One region of the Flavobacterium glycogeni genome, then DNA from elsewhere that is predicted to be linked to it. Evidence: riboswitches for the same ligand, from Rfam matches in the RefSeq annotation. Region 1 holds a riboswitch; each other region holds the start of a gene.

Region 1 (5,800 bases):
ACAATGTTCAGTATTCAGCTTGCAAATGGGCTGAATACTGAATATTGAAACCGAATATTAAATTTATGAAATTCCAAAAAGTTTACACTTTAGAAGAAATTGCAAGTATCATCGACTGTGAATATGTTGGTGATAAGAATTTTCCAGTGACAGGAATGAATGAAATTCATGTTGTTGAATCAGGCGATATTGTTTTTGTGGATCATCCTAAGTATTATGATAAAGCATTAAACTCAGCAGCAACTATTGTTTTAATCAATAAAAATGTAGCGTGTCCAGAAGGAAAAGCGTTGTTGATTTCAGACGATCCATTTAGGGATTTTAATAAATTAACGAACTATTTCAAGCCATTTCAATTTTCGAATGTTTCAATAGCTGCTTCAGCTTCAATAGGTGAAGGAACTATAATACAGCCTAATACATTCATAGGGAATCATGTTGTTATTGGGAAGAATTGTTTGATTCATTCTAATGTTTCGATTTATGATTATACCGTAATTGGCGATAATGTAATGATTCACGCAGGAACCATTCTTGGTGCTGATGCGTTTTATTATAAAAAACGTCCTGAAGGATACGATCAATTACTTTCCGGTGGAAGAGTGGTCATTAAAGATAATGTTGGTATTGGAGCTCTTTGTACGATTGATAAAGGAGTTACTGGCGATACCACTATTGGCGAAGGCACAAAAATTGACAATCAAGTGCATGTAGGTCATGATACTGTTATTGGAAAAAAATGTTTAATTGCTTCACAAACCGGAATTGCAGGTTGTGTTATTATTGAAGACGAAGTTACTATTTGGGGACAAGTAGGAACCACCAGCGGAATCACGATAGGAGCAAAGGCAGTTATTCTTGGTCAAACGGGAGTTACAAAATCAGTAGAAGGAGGAAAGTCCTATTTTGGTACACCAATTGAAGAATCAAGAGAAAAATTGAAACAATTGGCTAATATCAAGAAGATACCAGAAATTCTAAATAAACTAAAATAATATGTCTGCTAAAGAAGTCGTTCAGAAATTTTACAAATCAGATGCTCTTATCGATAGCGAAGTCATAAAAGATTTTTTGCATCCTGAAGTGATCGTTGAATGGAATAGCAGTAAGGGATTTATCCAATTGGATTATGATTCTTTATTGAGCCTGTCTAATGATTTAAGTAAAGCCTATGTTCGTTCAAAGGTTAGAATTAGTCATATTATGTCTGAAAATGATTTAATTTCGGTACGGTACTCTCATTTTGTGAAAACGATAGAGAATCCTAGAGAAGAAATGTTATTGGCGCATTTTATGGTTATTTGGCAAATAAAAGACAATAAACTATTTCGAGGGTATCAAATGAGTCAATTATCATAATTTAGTAGCAAAAAACTGAATACTGAATACTGATTACTGATTACTATTTTATACTTTTGCATAACAATTTTAAAAACTACATAAAAAATATATCATGAGTGTTTTAGTTAATAAAGATTCCAAAATAATTGTTCAAGGTTTTACAGGAAGCGAAGGAACTTTCCATGCTTCTCAAATGATTGAGTACGGTACTAACGTTGTTGGTGGTGTAACTCCAGGAAAAGGGGGAACAACTCACTTAGACAGGCCAGTTTTCAATACTGTAAAAGATGCTGTAGAACAAGCAGGAGCTGATACGACTATCATTTTTGTACCGCCTGCTTTTGCTGCTGATGCAATTATGGAAGCTGCAGATGCTGGAATTAAAGTAATTATTGCAATTACTGAAGGAATTCCTGTTGCTGACATGATAAAAGCAAATAGTTACGTTAAAGAAAGAAATTCTAGATTAATAGGTCCAAACTGTCCAGGTGTAATTACTCCGGGTGAAGCTAAAGTTGGTATTATGCCAGGTTTTGTTTTCAAAAAAGGAACTGTTGGTATTGTATCTAAATCGGGAACATTAACGTACGAAGCTGCTGACCAAGTGGTAAAACAAGGATTAGGAATCACTACTGCAATTGGTATTGGAGGAGACCCAATCATTGGAACTACTACAAAAGAAGCAGTTGAATTATTGATGAATGACCCTGAAACGGAATGTATCGTAATGATAGGTGAAATTGGTGGACAATTAGAAGCTGATGCTGCTCATTGGATCAAAGCGGATGGTAACCGTAAACCGGTTGTAGGATTCATTGCAGGAGTTACCGCTCCAGCAGGACGTACAATGGGACATGCAGGTGCAATCGTTGGTGGATCTGACGATACTGCTGAAGCTAAGAAACAAATCATGAGAGAATGTGGAATTCACGTGGTAGATTCTCCAGCTGAAATTGGTAAAAAAGTAAAAGAAGTTTTAGGTTAATCTAAACTCTAATTAAATATTTTAAAAGCCTCACAATTTGTGGGGCTTTTTTATTATAAATTGAATTAAAGAAATATCTTTGCACTTTATTAAATGCATCTGTTTTTCAGATGTAATCCTAATAAGAACAAACATAAACGAATGGTTTCTAATGGGCCTCACGATTTTGTGGGGTATTTTTTTGCCGAAGCCAGTTCAAATAAAAATAAAATAATATGTACAAAGAGTTAAAAAAATTCAAAGTTACCAATCAGTTTTCATTTACTACAGAGGACAGTCTAGCAGAAGTTTGTAATGCTTCAGAAGGATCTGGAGTGTTTTTAGTGTATTCTGTAGGGGAGGAAAAAGAGTTGATTATGGTTGGTTCTACTGGAACTGTTCAAAATGATGGAACTTTGAAAATTAAAAATGGTGGTCTAAAAGAAAAAATTGTAGAAGGACACCAATTTGCAAAAACAGGAAGAAAATATTCTTGGCCAGCACAAATGAAAATCGAAGATATCAGCACGCTAGAAGTGGTTTGGTATGAGACATTCAACGATAAAACAAAAGCAATCCCAACATTTGTAGAAGGACAAGTTTTACAAAATTTCCTTGACGAAAATGGAAGATTGCCAAAATGGAATGTAGCTTTTTAATTGTTTAAAGTCTGTTTTCCAATATTTTAATTATAATTGCGTCACATTTTTATGTGACGCTTTTTTCTGAATTATTATTTTTTTTGAATGAAATCCAAATTATTTCATAAATAATTAATTACTTTTGCACCCGTTATCACGAATCCTTTAAAAGGATAGCAACCTGCAACAACAAGCAAGGTGCTAAAACGATAAGCCAAATCCTTTGGAAAAAATGTTGTTTTAATCATTTTTATATTTTGGTTTATTTGTTAGTCGTGGTAATGGATTCATTTTATACCATTATTTATGACAAAAAAAATTCAACTAAAAGGAAATGCATTGGCATTACTTCCGTTATTTATTTTTATTTTAACCTTTTTAGGAGCTGGAATTTGGCTTAATGATTTTTATGCATTCCCATCTCCAGTAGCGGTTTTATTAGGGATTATAGCTGCTTTTTTACTTTTCAAACAATCAACAGAAGACAAAGTAAATACTCTAATTTCCGGTTGTGGCGAGAGTAAAATAATCACCATGTGTTTGATTTATTTGCTTGCAGGCGCTTTTGCCACTGTCACTAAAGCAATGGGAGGAGTTGATTCTGTGGTGAATTTAGGTATCAACAATATTGATGTGGCTTATTTTCCATTAGGAATTTTCCTGATTGCTTCTTTTCTTTCGACTGCTACAGGAACTTCAGTTGGTGCAATTGTAGCATTAGGACCAATTGCGGTAAGTCTTGCTGAAAAAAGCGGTTCTCCGCTTGCGTTAATCGCGGGATCTTTATTGGGGGGCGCCATGTTAGGGGATAATCTATCGATGATTTCTGATACAACCATTGCGGCTACTCAGTCTTTGGGATGCGAAATGAAAGATAAATTTAAAGTAAATCTGTTCATCGCTTTTCCGGCTTCGGTAATTACCATTTTTTTACTTTTCTATTTAGGATTAAATTCGGAAGTTACGGCTGTCGCTATTCCAAAATCGAGCTACGAATTAGTGACTATTTTGCCCTATTTGCTAGTGATTGTCCTTGCCATAATTGGAATTAATGTTTTCACAACTTTAATCATCGGAATTGTGGTAGCAGGAATTATTGGAATTATTGGTGCCGATTTTACTATTTTAGTGTTTGCACAAAAAATATACGAAGGGTTTACGAGCATGACCGATATATTCTTGTTATCCATGCTTACGGGTGGTTTAGCGGCATTGGTAGAAAAAGCAGGTGGAATTGATTTTGTCATTCACAAAATTAAATCAAGAATTAAAAACAAAAAATCGGCGCAAATGGGAATTGGTACCTTAGTGAGTTTTACTAATATGGCTATCGCCAATAATACGGTTTCCATTGTTATTACTGGTTCTATAGCCAAAGAAATTAATGATGAGTATAATTTGAGCTCTAAAAAAACAGCAACTTTACTGGATATTTTTGCTTGTATTGTACAAGGAATTTTGCCTTATGGCGCTCAAGTGTTGTTGATTTTAAGTTTTGCTAATGGTAAACTGAATTTCTTAGATTTACTCAGTAATGCTTGGTATCTCTTATTTTTGTTTTTAGTTACTTTAATTGCCATTTACAGCGATTTTTGGGATAAATCGATAAATAGATTTTTGAAAGTTTAAGCTTTTGACATAAAATTTTTGAATTGAATTGTTATATTTGTCTTATAAAAAAAAATACAAACGAACGATAGAATATGAAATTACTAGAAGGAAAAGTAGCCATAATTACAGGTGCGAGTCGCGGAATTGGAAAGGGAATTGCTGAAGTTTTTGCAAAACATGGAGCAAATGTAGCATTCACCTACAGCTCATCTGTAGAATCAGCTTTGGCATTAGAAAATGAATTGAATGCGCTTGGAATTAAAGCCAAAGGATACCAATCAAATGCTGCCGATTTTAATGAAGCGCAAACTTTTGTTGATGCGGTTTTAGCTGAATTTGGAACGGTTGATATTCTAATTAACAATGCCGGAATTACTAAAGACAACCTTTTGATGCGTATGTCTGAAGGAGATTTCGATCAAGTAATTGATGTTAACTTGAAATCGGTTTTTAATATGACCAAAGCAATTCAACGTACTTTCCTGAAACAACGTTCTGGTTCTATAATCAATATGAGTTCAGTAGTAGGGGTGAAAGGAAATGCAGGACAAACTAATTATGCTGCTTCTAAAGCGGGAGTTATTGGTTTTTCTAAATCAGTAGCATTGGAATTAGGATCTCGTAACATTCGTTGCAATGTAATTGCTCCAGGATTTATAGAAACAGAAATGACGGCTAAATTAAACGAAGATGTTGTAAAAGGATGGAGAGACGGAATTCCGTTGAAACGTGGCGGAACGACTGAAGATGTTGCCAATGCGTGTCTTTTCTTTGCTTCAGACATGAGTGCTTACGTAACGGGACAGGTTATGAATGTTTGTGGAGGAATGCTTACCTAAAAAAAATAGTGATCAGTCATCAGTGCTCAGTTGCTGAATACTGATGACTGAACACTACTAAAATATGACAACAAACACTTTACTATTATTACTTCTTTCTTTACTAATAGCTGGCGGTTTGTCATTTTTTCAATATATCTACAAAGCCAAAAACAAATCGAAAATCGGTTGGTTTTTGGCTTTTTTGCGTTTTTCATCCATTTTTGGAATTTTATTATTGTTGATTAATCCAATAATAACCAAAAATACGCTTGAAACCGTAAAAACGCCTTTACCGATTGTTGTTGACAATTCGAGTTCTATTTCGTTTTTGAATGCCAATGAAAAAGCATTGGAATTGTATAAAAAAATACAATCAAACTCGGATTTACAAGAGAAATTCGACGTGCAATCGTATCAGTTTT
Region 2 (5,800 bases), on a different contig from region 1:
CGTACTCAAATCCTGGCCAATGATAGAAATTACCGAAACATTATCCGTTACCGTGATTTTATTCACATCTTTTGAATAGAAATCATTTTCGAATTCTTTCTCTAATTCAATCATTGCTTTAGTCGCTTTATCAGCAGCAACTACCAAACCAATCCCTCTTTCTGAAGAGCCTTGAGAAATGATGCTTACGCTAATATCGTTGTCTCCCATCACTCTAAAAATACGGGCATCAACTCCAGTTTTCCCCAGCAATCCTCTTCCTTCCAGATTCACTAACGAAACATTTTCAAGTACCGAAAGTGTTTTAATTCCTTCTTTGTTAGAATTGGATGTGATTAATGTTCCTTTATTTTCGTGGTTGAATGTGTTCAAAATACGAAGTGGAATGTTTTTTTCCAACAAAGGAATAATGGTTTTTGCATGAAGAATTGTCGCACCAAAATTAGCCAACTCATTCGCCTCATTAAAAGTCAAATGGTCAATTTTTTTAGCATCAAGCACTAAATCCGGATTCGCCGTATAAATTCCGTCTACGTGTGTATAATTCTGTAATTCGTCCGCATTTAAGTAATTCGCAATCAAAGAAGCGGTGTAATTACTGCCATTTCTTCCTAAAGTGGTGGTGTCATTATTGTTATTAGAACCAATAAAACCAGTAACAATGTTCACGGTTGTTCCGTTATTTTGTTTGAAATAATTGATTACATTTTTCTTCGAAATTTGTTCCAAAGGTTGTGCATCACCAAATTTAGAATCCGTTTTTATCAACTCTCGAGTATCTGCAAAACGGGCATTTATTCCATTTCCAATCAGAATAGCTGTCAGTAATTTTGCAGAAAGCAATTCTCCTTTTGATAAAATTTGGTCTTTAATTTTATTGCTGTAATCGCCAATTAAACTTACGCCTTCGAATAATTTTTCCAAAACATTGAATTCCTCAGACAAATCTACCTCTTGATAATCGTCTTGTTGGTATTTTTTGAAATCCTCAAATAAAGGTTTGTAATCTCCATTTTTAGAAGCAATACTTAAAATTTCTTCCAACTCATCTGTAGCATTTCCTCTTGCTGAAACCACAATTGCAATTTCTTCTCCTTGATTTACTTTATCTGTAATAATCGCAACTACCTTATTTATTCCGTCGCCATTCGATAAAGATTTACCTCCAAATTTTAATATTTTCATTTTGTGTGTTGTGTTGTGTTGCCTCTAAAAAATAGCTGCAAGCAAATTGTCTAATTGTTTGTATTCTATCAAAAAAGCATCGTGTCCGTGAATGGAAACAATTTCCTGATAGGTGACATTATTTTTATATTTTTTTAATTCCTCGTAAGTTGCTTTATTTTCATTTGCAGTAAAAAACAAATCTGAATTGATACCTATAATATGAATATCAGCTTCGATTTTTGACGTTATTTCTTCAAATGAATCACTGTTTCTGGTAATATCTATCGTCTTCAACAATTGATTCATCATTTTGTAAGACGAAATTTGAAAGCGTTTTTGAAGCTTTTCACCATGATGCCACAACCAGCTTTCTACATTGAAAATAGCTAATTCCTCATTGGTGGTTCTCTGAAATTTTGCAGCAAAAGATTCTGGAGTCCGGTAACAAAGCATGGCATGAATTCGAGCATCTTCAATAGGTTTTGACGAGTTTTTCAGAATTTGTTCCTGTAAAAAGCAATTGGCAATTAACCAATCCGTCGATTTCCAATCGGTTGCAATAGGAATTAAATGTTGCGTGATTTTTGGTTCTAAAGCCACCAGTTCCCAAGCAATTCCTCCGCCAACAGAGCCACCAATAATAGCATAAAGTCGCTCTATTTTAAGGAAATGAATGCCTTCGATAAAAATTTTGGCAATGTCTCTGGTATTAAAATCCGAATAATTTTCAATGATAGCATCATCAAAACCATTTCCCGGAACATTAAAAGCCAGTATTGTATATTTATTGGTATCGATGGTTTTGTGCGCTCCAATTAAATCATTCCACCAACCTTTATCTCCCACAACTTGGGAATTTCCAGTCAAGGCATGATTTACCAAAACGATTGGAGCTGTATGTAAAACTGGTCCAAAAACTTGAAAACTTAAGTTTAAGGTAGCATAAAAAGCCCCACTTTCGGTGGTGAAATTTTGTAATGTAATAGATGTTGGTTTATTTTCCAATTTCAAATCTTTTATGATTTTTGATTTGTGTCTGGAAATATTAGAAAGAAAGCTAGAAGTGAACTAGAAGAATTCTTTGTGTTATCTTTCCTTTAGATTCTGAAATATCCCGAGGCTTCGGGACAGAATAAAGGTAGAATGCAGCACCTTCTTCGATAAATCGAAGGGTTGCTAAGGCTTCATCGGGTCTAATCCCTCTGCCTTTCTTTATAACATTTCAATACGTTTTTGAACTTAAAGGCACAAATTAACTACTATTTTTTTAAACAACCAAATTTTTATCAAATTGGTTCTAATTGATTTATTGCAAATTGACTTGAAAAATCGCACGCATAATCATTATCCCGACGAAAGAGAAAACACAAGACTATGGTTTTATCTTTCGTCGAAATCATAATTTGAGATTTACTATCGAAGATTCAAAAGCTAAAATAACGATCCCCTTTTTAAATAAAAAGTTCTTCATTTTCTTTTGAATACATTTGAAATAGTAATGAACTCGGCACTATTTTTTGTGCCAAAGGGTCATTTTTTGATATTTCAAATCTTGGATGTGTCAATTCGTTTTTTGAATCGCTTTCCTTTTCTGCTTTGGTTCTGAAACTAAAGCCTTTTAGTAGCCGCAATGTCTTTGGGAAATACTTTAATGTGCTCATACTATTTGAATTTACGATGTTAGTTTTGTTTTAAATTGTTTTTGAATTCTGAAATCTTCTTATACTTGCAAACTAATTTTAATGAAAAAACCCCTTTTAGATACGTATCCAAAAGGGGTTTTAAGTTGTGTTATAAACTTATACTTTTGGAATCAACAGACACGAATGCACATAATGGCATTGGCACAAATCATATTTTTGACTTTAAAATTATTTGTATTCTGGATTTTCAGGTTATTCATTCTGTAATTAATATTGTTTTGTTTTAAGCTAAATAGATTTCAAAAAAAAAGCCTCCCATTTTCTTGGGAGGCTTTTGCTATATAAATTTTAATTTAAATTTAAGCAATAGACAACCCACAGGACTTTTCCTGAATGGCTTTTGACATATTACACACATTAAATTTCATCTTTCTTTTTTTGTTGTAACAAATATGCTAACTATTTCTGAATTTTCCAAATAAGTTTCAAAAAAAAATACAAAGAAAAACGAACCCAACATTCTCTTTTATATTTATATAAGCAGATGAAAAGATTTATCAACAAAAAAAAGTTAAGATTAATTTGCAATTCAAAATGGTTTCATACATTTGCACCCGAATACAAGAGGAAAAATTTGAACTGATTGCAACCTCTTCATAATGAAATCAATTCATTATGAATACTGAAAATTTTTCAGTAGAAAAAATGCTAAAGCAGAAACTCTTCTTTAGTCCTTTTCAGCAATTATTTTTTCTCGCTTAATTTTAAAATAATAATTATTATGGCCTATTTATTTACGTCAGAATCTGTAAGCGAAGGACATCCAGACAAAATTGCAGATCAAATTTCGGATGCATTAATTGATAATTTTTTGGCATTTGATGCTGACTCAAAAGTAGCTTGCGAAACTTTAGTAACTACTGGTCAGGTAATTTTGGCTGGTGAAGTAAAATCAAATACATATTTAGACGTGCAACAAATCGCTCGTGATGTAATCAGAAAAATTGGTTACACAAAAAGCGAGTACATGTTTGAAGCCAATTCTTGTGGAATTCTTTCTGCTATTCACGAACAATCTGCTGATATTAATCAAGGAGTTGACAGAGCAAATCCAGAAGAACAAGGTGCCGGTGACCAAGGAATGATGTTTGGTTACGCTACTAATGAAACAGAAAATTACATGCCATTGGCACTTGATTTATCTCATAAATTATTGCAGGAATTAGCTGTTTTAAGACGTGAAAATAACGAAATTACGTATTTGCGTCCTGATGCTAAATCTCAAGTGACTTTAGAATATAGTGATGACAATAAGCCAACTCGTATTGATGCTATTGTAATCTCGACACAACATGATGATTTTGACGAAGAAGCAACAATGCTTGCAAAAATCAAAAAAGACATCATCGAAATATTGATTCCAAGGATTATTGCAAAAAATCCAACGCATGCTCATTTATTCAACGATGCAATCCAATACCATATTAACCCAACCGGGAAATTCGTAATTGGAGGACCTCACGGAGATACCGGATTGACAGGAAGAAAAATCATTGTGGATACCTACGGTGGAAAAGGGGCTCACGGTGGTGGTGCATTCTCTGGAAAAGATCCAAGTAAAGTAGACAGAAGTGCCGCTTATGCAACCCGTCATATCGCTAAAAACTTAGTTGCAGCGGGTGTTGCTGACGAGATTTTAGTACAGGTTTCATATGCAATTGGAGTTGCTAAACCAATGGGTATTTTTATCGATACGTACGGAACTTCAAAAGTGAATTTGACCAATGGTGAAATTGCAAAAAAAGTAGAAGCTATTTTTGATATGCGTCCTTACTTTATTGAGCAACGTTTGAAATTAAGAAACCCAATCTATAGCGAAACTGCTGCTTACGGGCACATGGGTCGTACTCCAGAAACAGTTACTAAAACTTTTTCTGCTCCAGGTGGAAACGAAAAAACAGTTACTGTTGAATTGTTTACTTGGGAAAAATTAGATTTCGTTGACCAAGTTAAAACAGCATTTGGATTGTAATTTTGGTTTTAGAACCATAGAAATTTAAATCTGATTACATATCAAACCCCGAATTCTGCTACTGCAGACTTCGGGGTTTTTGTTTGGCTATGTGCGGTATTTTTCCTTACTTAGTAAAAAATAACTTACCAAAATTATGGCTAAATTCCCTTCTTTCCAAAGCGTATTGCTAGCTTCACAAAAAACCATTTTCAGATTCCCTCTAGAAACCATACTGACGATTTTAGCGACCGCATTCGCAATTTCACTCTCAGAGGAAAGAAATGATACAATGGAGAATTTTTATACTAAAAGCATCATGTGTTGCTCGCTGTGTTTGGTTTTATTTCTTTCCGTTAGTTTATATTTCTCCGCGACTCAGAAAAACAGTTGGATTCGATTTTTAACGAGTTTACTACTTGGCGGATTAGTAACTTCTTTTATATTTAGCTTTTCGGAAAAAATAACGGAGGTAGAAGCATTACAATTTTTGGTTCTCGATATTGCATTCCATCTACTGGTTTCGTTTGCTGGTTTTTTACCAAAAGCCTATGACCAAGAGGAATTTTGGGAATTCAACAAACAAATTTTCCTGCGTATTTTAACCGCTGGTTTGTATAGCGTTGTGCTGTATTCCGGATTATCCTTGGCTATTTTAGCGGTACATCATTTATTCAATATAGATTTTTACGATAAAATATATCTTCACTTATTTTTCATCATCGCAGGAATATTTAATACCCTTTTCTTTTTATCCGGCGTTCCTGAAACCAACAATGAATCGACTCCACTTATTTTAAAGTATCCTAAAGGGCTTAAAAATTTCACTCAATATGTATTGCTTCCATTAATCAGCATTTACCTGGTGATTTTGATTTGTTATGAAACTAAAATCTTAGTCACACTTTCTCTACCCGTGGGCTGGGTTTCTAATCTCGTTTTAGTTTTTGCCATCTTTGGAATACTCTCTTTTTTACTC
Region 3 (5,800 bases), on a different contig from region 1:
TCCTTGTTCAATAAACTTCCAGCAACCGTTACGGCTCTCGAAGCATCATTTACGTGAATAACCGTTTCTCTATATTGTGGTGCAATTTTCACGGCTGTATGCGCCCGCGAAGTCGTTGCTCCGCCAATCATTATTGGAATTTTAAGCCCTCTTTTATCTAATTCCTTGGCGAGATAAACCATTTCGTCTAGTGACGGTGTGATTAATCCGCTCAATCCAATAATATCTACGTTGTGTTCTATGGCCGCTGCAATAATTTTTTCGGGAGGCACCATTACGCCCAAATCTACAATCTCATAATTATTACACGCAAGCACCACGCTTACAATGTTTTTACCAATATCGTGTACATCTCCTTTTACGGTTGCCATCAGGATTTTTCCATTCCCTTGTTTGTCTCCAGCCTGTTTACTCGCTTCAATATAAGGCAACAAATAGGCCACCGCTTTTTTCATTACACGAGCCGATTTTACCACTTGCGGCAAAAACATTTTACCCGAACCAAATAAATCCCCAACAACATTCATTCCTGTCATTAGGTTGATTTCGATAACTTCGATGGGTTTTATAGCAGCCAATCGAGCTTCTTCAACATCAATTTCTATAAACGCATCTACACCTTTTACTAATGAGTGCGTAATTCGCTCTTGAACCGTTCCCGAACGCCATTCTTGAACCGCTTTTTCATTGCTTTTTACATCTCCTTTTACATTTTCGGCAAAGTCCAACAGTCTTTCGGTGGCATCATCGCGTCTGTTTAGAATTACATCTTCAACGTGTTCCAAAAGGTCCTTTGGAATTTCGTCATAAATAGAAAGCATCTCCGGATTCACGATTCCCATCGTCATTCCGTTTTGGATCGCGTGGTACAAAAACACCGAGTGCATGGCTTCCCGAACCGTGTCATTTCCTCTAAATGAGAATGAAACGTTACTTACACCTCCGCTAATGTGTGCGTGTGGCAAATTTTCCCGAACCCATTTGGTTCCTCTAAAGAAATCCAAAGCATTCAGGCGGTGTTCTTCCATACCTGTCGCCACTGGAAATATATTCAAATCGAAAATAATATCCTGTGGAGGAAAACCAACTTTGTTTACCAAAATATCATACGAACGTTGGCAAATTTCTACTCGACGTTCGTAATTATCGGCTTGCCCCACCTCATCAAAAGCCATAATAATTGCCGCAGCTCCGTAGCGTTTAATCAATTTGGCGTGATGAATAAATTGTTCTTCCCCTTCTTTCAATGAAATAGAATTTACGACACTCTTTCCCTGAACCACTTTCAGACCCGCCTCGATAATATCCCATTTCGAGCTGTCAATCATTATCGGAACTCTAGAAATATCAGGTTCCGCAGCGATTAAATTCAGGAATTTTGTCATAGCATATTCACCATCAAGCATTCCTTCATCCATATTAATATCGATGATTTGTGCGCCTCCTTCAACTTGTTCTTTAGCTATGCTGAGTGCTTCTTCGTATTTTTCTTCCTTGATTAATCGAAGGAATTTTCTAGAACCTGTCACATTGGTTCGTTCGCCAATGTTTACAAAAACGCTGTTTGGCGTAATGATTAAAGGCTCTAATCCTGATAATACAAGGTTTCTTCTAATTTCTACTTGTGCCATTTTTGTTTTATTTGCTCCTGCAAGGTTTTAGAAACCTTGTAGGTTTAATCTTTTTATTTCTCATTATTTTGGGCGTGCCCCAAAGGTCGGCTATTCGCTATATCTTTTGTTCCGCTATCGCTCCACAAAAGGATGCCGCTACTATCCCTCACGCAAGACCCTGCTTACCATTATATTTTTTATCTACAATCAACGGAATAAATTCCGTTGCTACAAAATGTATAGTTCCTATGGAACTCGTATGTTGCTGGCGCGAGCGTCCCGCTCGTGCCTTTCTAAATTATTTTTTTTCAAAATCTTTTTACCTGCCTTTGTTTGAGGTCACGAGCGGGACGCTCGCGCTAGCTGGGGAATTAGCAATTGGTTGAAAAGTAAACTTTCCTAAATCAGGATGGTCACATTCTATTTTTGAAAATTGTTCATTTGTAATATTGATTGCTCCCTCAAATTTGTCACCTCGTTCTTTTTCTGTTGACTTTTGAAAATCAACAATAGCACCAAATCTCATTTGTCCTTTTTCAATTAATTTTTCTAAATTCTCTTTTCTTCCAAATTTTATTAAACAAAATAGATTATTCATTTATCTAGATTTTAAGGTTTATTTGTTTTCGAAAAATTACCTAATCCGTGCATATTTCTTATTTATCCATTACATCACCGCAGTCGAAACTCTTGGCTTATAATCCTTCGCTATATCAGCGATCAACTTGATATGCTCCGGGGTTGTTCCGCAACAACCACCTATGATGTTTATTAAATTATCGTCCAAATATTCTTTGATGAATGCCTGCATTTGTTCGGGTGTTTCGTCATACTCTCCAAACGCATTTGGTAATCCTGCATTTGGATGTGCCGATACATTGAACGAAGTATTTTGCGCCAATGTTTGCAAGTACGGTTTCAATAAATCGGCTCCCAAAGCACAATTAAAACCTACGCTCAACAACGGAATGTGCGAAACAGAAATCAAAAAAGCTTCTACCGTTTGACCCGAAAGTGTTCTTCCTGATGCATCGGTTATCGTTCCAGAAACCATGATGTGAATATCGATATTGCGTTCGTCTTTGACTTCTTCAATCGCGAAAAGGGCTGCTTTTGCATTTAAGGTGTCAAAAATAGTTTCCACCAATAATAAATCACAACCACCGTCCATTAAAGCTTCTACTTGCTGTTTGTAGGCAATACGTAAATCATCGAAAGTTACGGCTCGGTAACCTGGATCATTTACATCTGGCGACATACTCGCTGTTCTGTTTGTTGGTCCTATTGAACCCGCCACAAAACGAGGTTTATCTGGATTTTTGGCTGTAAATTCATCTGCTACTTCACGGGCGATTCTTGCCGATTCGTAGTTGAGTTCGTAAACATATTCTTCCAGATAATAATCGGCCATACCGATGGTGGTTCCAGAAAAAGTATTGGTTTCTACGATATCAGCTCCCGCTTCAAAATAGGCAGCGTGAACATCACGAATCGCTTTAGGCTGTGTGAGCGACAACAAATCGTTATTCCCTTTGAGAGAATGCGGAAAATCCTTGAAACGTTCGCCTCGGAAATCTTCTTCCGAAAAATTGTAGCGTTGCAACATGGTTCCCATTGCTCCATCGAGCACGAGTATTCTCTTTTTTATTTCTTCTTGAATTGTCCCCCTAACCCCCGAAGGGGGAACTCCTAAACTATCTTTTGAAATGCTTGACATAACTTTTTATTTCTTGTAAATCTCGATATGTATCGGGATTTATACTTTTGATTAATAATTACAAAAGTTCACTATTTTAGCTCTTTAGCCCCGATTGCAGCGGTATCCTTTTTTTTATTTTACCCTGTCAGGGTTTTAAACCCTGACAGGGTAAAATAAAAAAAAGATATAGCGTAAAGCGGGAACGGTATTGGCAGAAAAACGCCAATTGTTCGCTCCTGATACTGAAATTAATTCAGTAAGCTAAATATCGATATGTTGTCAAGAAAAGGTTTGAGAAATACTAAGTGAGTATTCGTGTGTTATCTATCTTAGATACTGAAACTAGTTCCGTATAAAGTAGAATGTAGCACCTTCTTTAAAGATAAAGGGTTGCTAAGGTTTCATTGGGTCTTTCCCTCCGCCTTTCGTGATAACTTTCAATAAATATATGAACAGTGCAAAGTAAAGACATAGCGCTAATACTTGCAAGTATTAGCGCTATATTTTTTAACTAGTTTGTGTTAAGTTGTTAAACTATGGCTTTCACCACGGCTTTTGGAGCCTCTTTACGGGTTCCGTCAAACCCGTCAACACCAGAAACTGTAGTATATTTCAATACATATTTCTTGCCCGGATTGATGATTTGGTACGCTGCCTGACACATTAATGTCGCTTCGTGGAATCCGCAAAGGATCAACTTTAATTTTCCTGGATAGGTATTTACGTCACCAATGGCAAAAATCCCCGGAATATTCGTTTGATAATCCAATGCATTATTTACTTTGATAGCATTCTTTTCGATTTCTAATCCCCAGTCTCCGATAGGACCTAATTTTGGAGTTAATCCAAAAAGAGGAATAAAATAATCGGTAGGAATGGTTCTGTGTGCTCCATTCTCCTCAATGTCAATTGATTCTAAATGTTCAGCTCCATTCAAACCAACTACTTCTGCCGGCGTAATCATTTTTATTTTCCCTAAGTTCTTTAATTCCTGTACTTTTTCTACCGAATCTAAAGCACCTCTAAATTCATTTCTACGGTGAATTAAAGTTACCTCAGAAGCTACATTCGACAAGAAAATACTCCAGTCTAAAGCTGAATCACCACCTCCGGCGATTACTACTCTTTTGTCCCTGAATTTTTCCGGATTTTTGATGAAATACTTGATTCCTTTGTCTTCGTAAAATTCGATGTCTTCGATCAATGGTTTTCTTGGTTCAAAACTTCCCAAACCACCAGCAATCGCTACAACCGAAGCATGAAATCTTTTCCCTTTATTTGAGGTTACGATGAAACTTCCGTCTTCTTGTTTTTCGATTGTTTCGGCACGTTCTCCCAGCGTGAATCCCGGCTCAAACTGCTTGATTTGCTCCATTAAATTATCAACCAAATCACCCGCCAATACTTCAGGAAATCCTGGAATATCATAAATAGGTTTTTTTGGATATAATTCAGATAATTGTCCGCCGGCTTGTGGCAAGGCATCTAAAATATGACATTTTAATTTTAACAATCCTGCTTCAAAAACTGCAAATAAACCTGTCGGTCCGGCTCCTATTATAAGTATGTCTGTTCTAACCATTTTATTTATTGTTTGTAATCATTCTTAATAAGTACAAATAAACGAATTATTATTATACATTTATATGATTTATATCATTCATTTATTTGTGACTGTTCTATTCTTTATTTTTTAATGCTTCTGTAATTTCATTCATTTTCTGCACTTTTTCTTCGAAATTTCCTTTCAAGGTTTTGCGATATTCATTTAGGTTTTCGACCATTTTGTTGATATCGTCCGGGATTATTTCTTCGAAAAACTCCCGTAATCTTTTGGCTGTTGTAGGTGATTTTCCGTTTGTCGAAATCGCAATTTTTACATTTCCTTTGGTTACAATACCGCCCAAATAATAATCACATAAATCTGGCGTGTCAGCAATATTGCAAATCAAATATCTTTTTCTGGAGAAATCAAACACTCGTTTATTGACTTTCAAATCATCGGTACAGGCAATAACCATGTGCCTTTTCTTCAACATTTTTTTCTTGAACTTGGCTTTAGTCAATTTCACCGAAGGATGTTTTTCAACCAACTCTTCCAATTCTGGCAAAAACTTTGGTGCCACCACCTCAACATTTGCATTTGGACTGGATTTTAGCATAAATGATAACTTTTCTAAACCCACATTTCCTCCGCCTACAATAAGCACATTGAGGTTGTGTAGTTTTAAAAAAATAGGATATAATTCGTTCCTCCCCCCAGCCCCCTCCGAAGGAGGGGGTGACTTTACGGAGTTTCGTTCGTTAATAGTTTCCATTTTATTTTCATTTTTATCGGATTAAAATCTGACGCTAGATAATCATCATCGGATTGAAATCTCCCGAATCTTCGGAATCACAATATGTAACACTCCTATGGAGTTCTCTTGCTTTATCTACTGATTTCTTTAGACAAAAATTCTTCGTAAAATCCTTTCAACTTATTGCT

The links. Region 1 has a riboswitch for S-adenosylmethionine ahead of ACNQGX_RS00390 (Na+/H+ antiporter NhaC family protein). Riboswitches for the same ligand answer to the same signal wherever they lie in the genome.
Region 2: linked by a shared signal. The riboswitch ahead of ACNQGX_RS08095 (alpha/beta fold hydrolase) and the one ahead of ACNQGX_RS00390 (Na+/H+ antiporter NhaC family protein) in region 1 are both predicted to bind S-adenosylmethionine.
Region 3: linked by a shared signal. The riboswitch ahead of ACNQGX_RS08170 (homocysteine S-methyltransferase family protein) and the one ahead of ACNQGX_RS00390 (Na+/H+ antiporter NhaC family protein) in region 1 are both predicted to bind S-adenosylmethionine.

Annotation. Positions count from the first base shown of each region.
Region 1 is NZ_JBLVPV010000001.1:87,177-92,976, forward strand. It holds gene ACNQGX_RS00370 (UDP-3-O-(3-hydroxymyristoyl)glucosamine N-acyltransferase) at 66-995, shown strand; gene ACNQGX_RS00375 (nuclear transport factor 2 family protein) at 997-1,359, shown strand; gene sucD (succinate--CoA ligase subunit alpha) at 1,454-2,326, shown strand; gene ACNQGX_RS00385 (hypothetical protein) at 2,542-2,964, shown strand; SAM-I-IV-variant riboswitch at 3,093-3,189, shown strand; gene ACNQGX_RS00390 (Na+/H+ antiporter NhaC family protein) at 3,253-4,575, shown strand; gene fabG (3-oxoacyl-[acyl-carrier-protein] reductase) at 4,650-5,396, shown strand; gene ACNQGX_RS00400 (hypothetical protein) at 5,461-5,800, shown strand, end outside.
Region 2 is NZ_JBLVPV010000007.1:156,043-161,842, reverse strand. It holds gene thrA (bifunctional aspartate kinase/homoserine dehydrogenase I) at 1-1,185, opposite strand, end outside; gene ACNQGX_RS08095 (alpha/beta fold hydrolase) at 1,210-2,172, opposite strand; SAM riboswitch class I at 2,251-2,388, opposite strand; gene ACNQGX_RS08090 (hypothetical protein) at 2,619-2,828, opposite strand; gene metK (methionine adenosyltransferase) at 3,592-4,842, shown strand; gene ACNQGX_RS08080 (DUF4153 domain-containing protein) at 4,979-5,800, shown strand, end outside.
Region 3 is NZ_JBLVPV010000007.1:173,583-179,382, reverse strand. It holds gene metH (methionine synthase) at 1-1,631, opposite strand, end outside; gene ACNQGX_RS08175 (hypothetical protein) at 1,933-2,211, opposite strand; gene ACNQGX_RS08170 (homocysteine S-methyltransferase family protein) at 2,281-3,330, opposite strand; SAM riboswitch class I at 3,630-3,749, opposite strand; gene ACNQGX_RS08165 (NAD(P)/FAD-dependent oxidoreductase) at 3,842-4,894, opposite strand; gene ACNQGX_RS08160 (precorrin-2 dehydrogenase/sirohydrochlorin ferrochelatase family protein) at 4,992-5,630, opposite strand; gene cobA (uroporphyrinogen-III C-methyltransferase) at 5,744-5,800, opposite strand, start outside.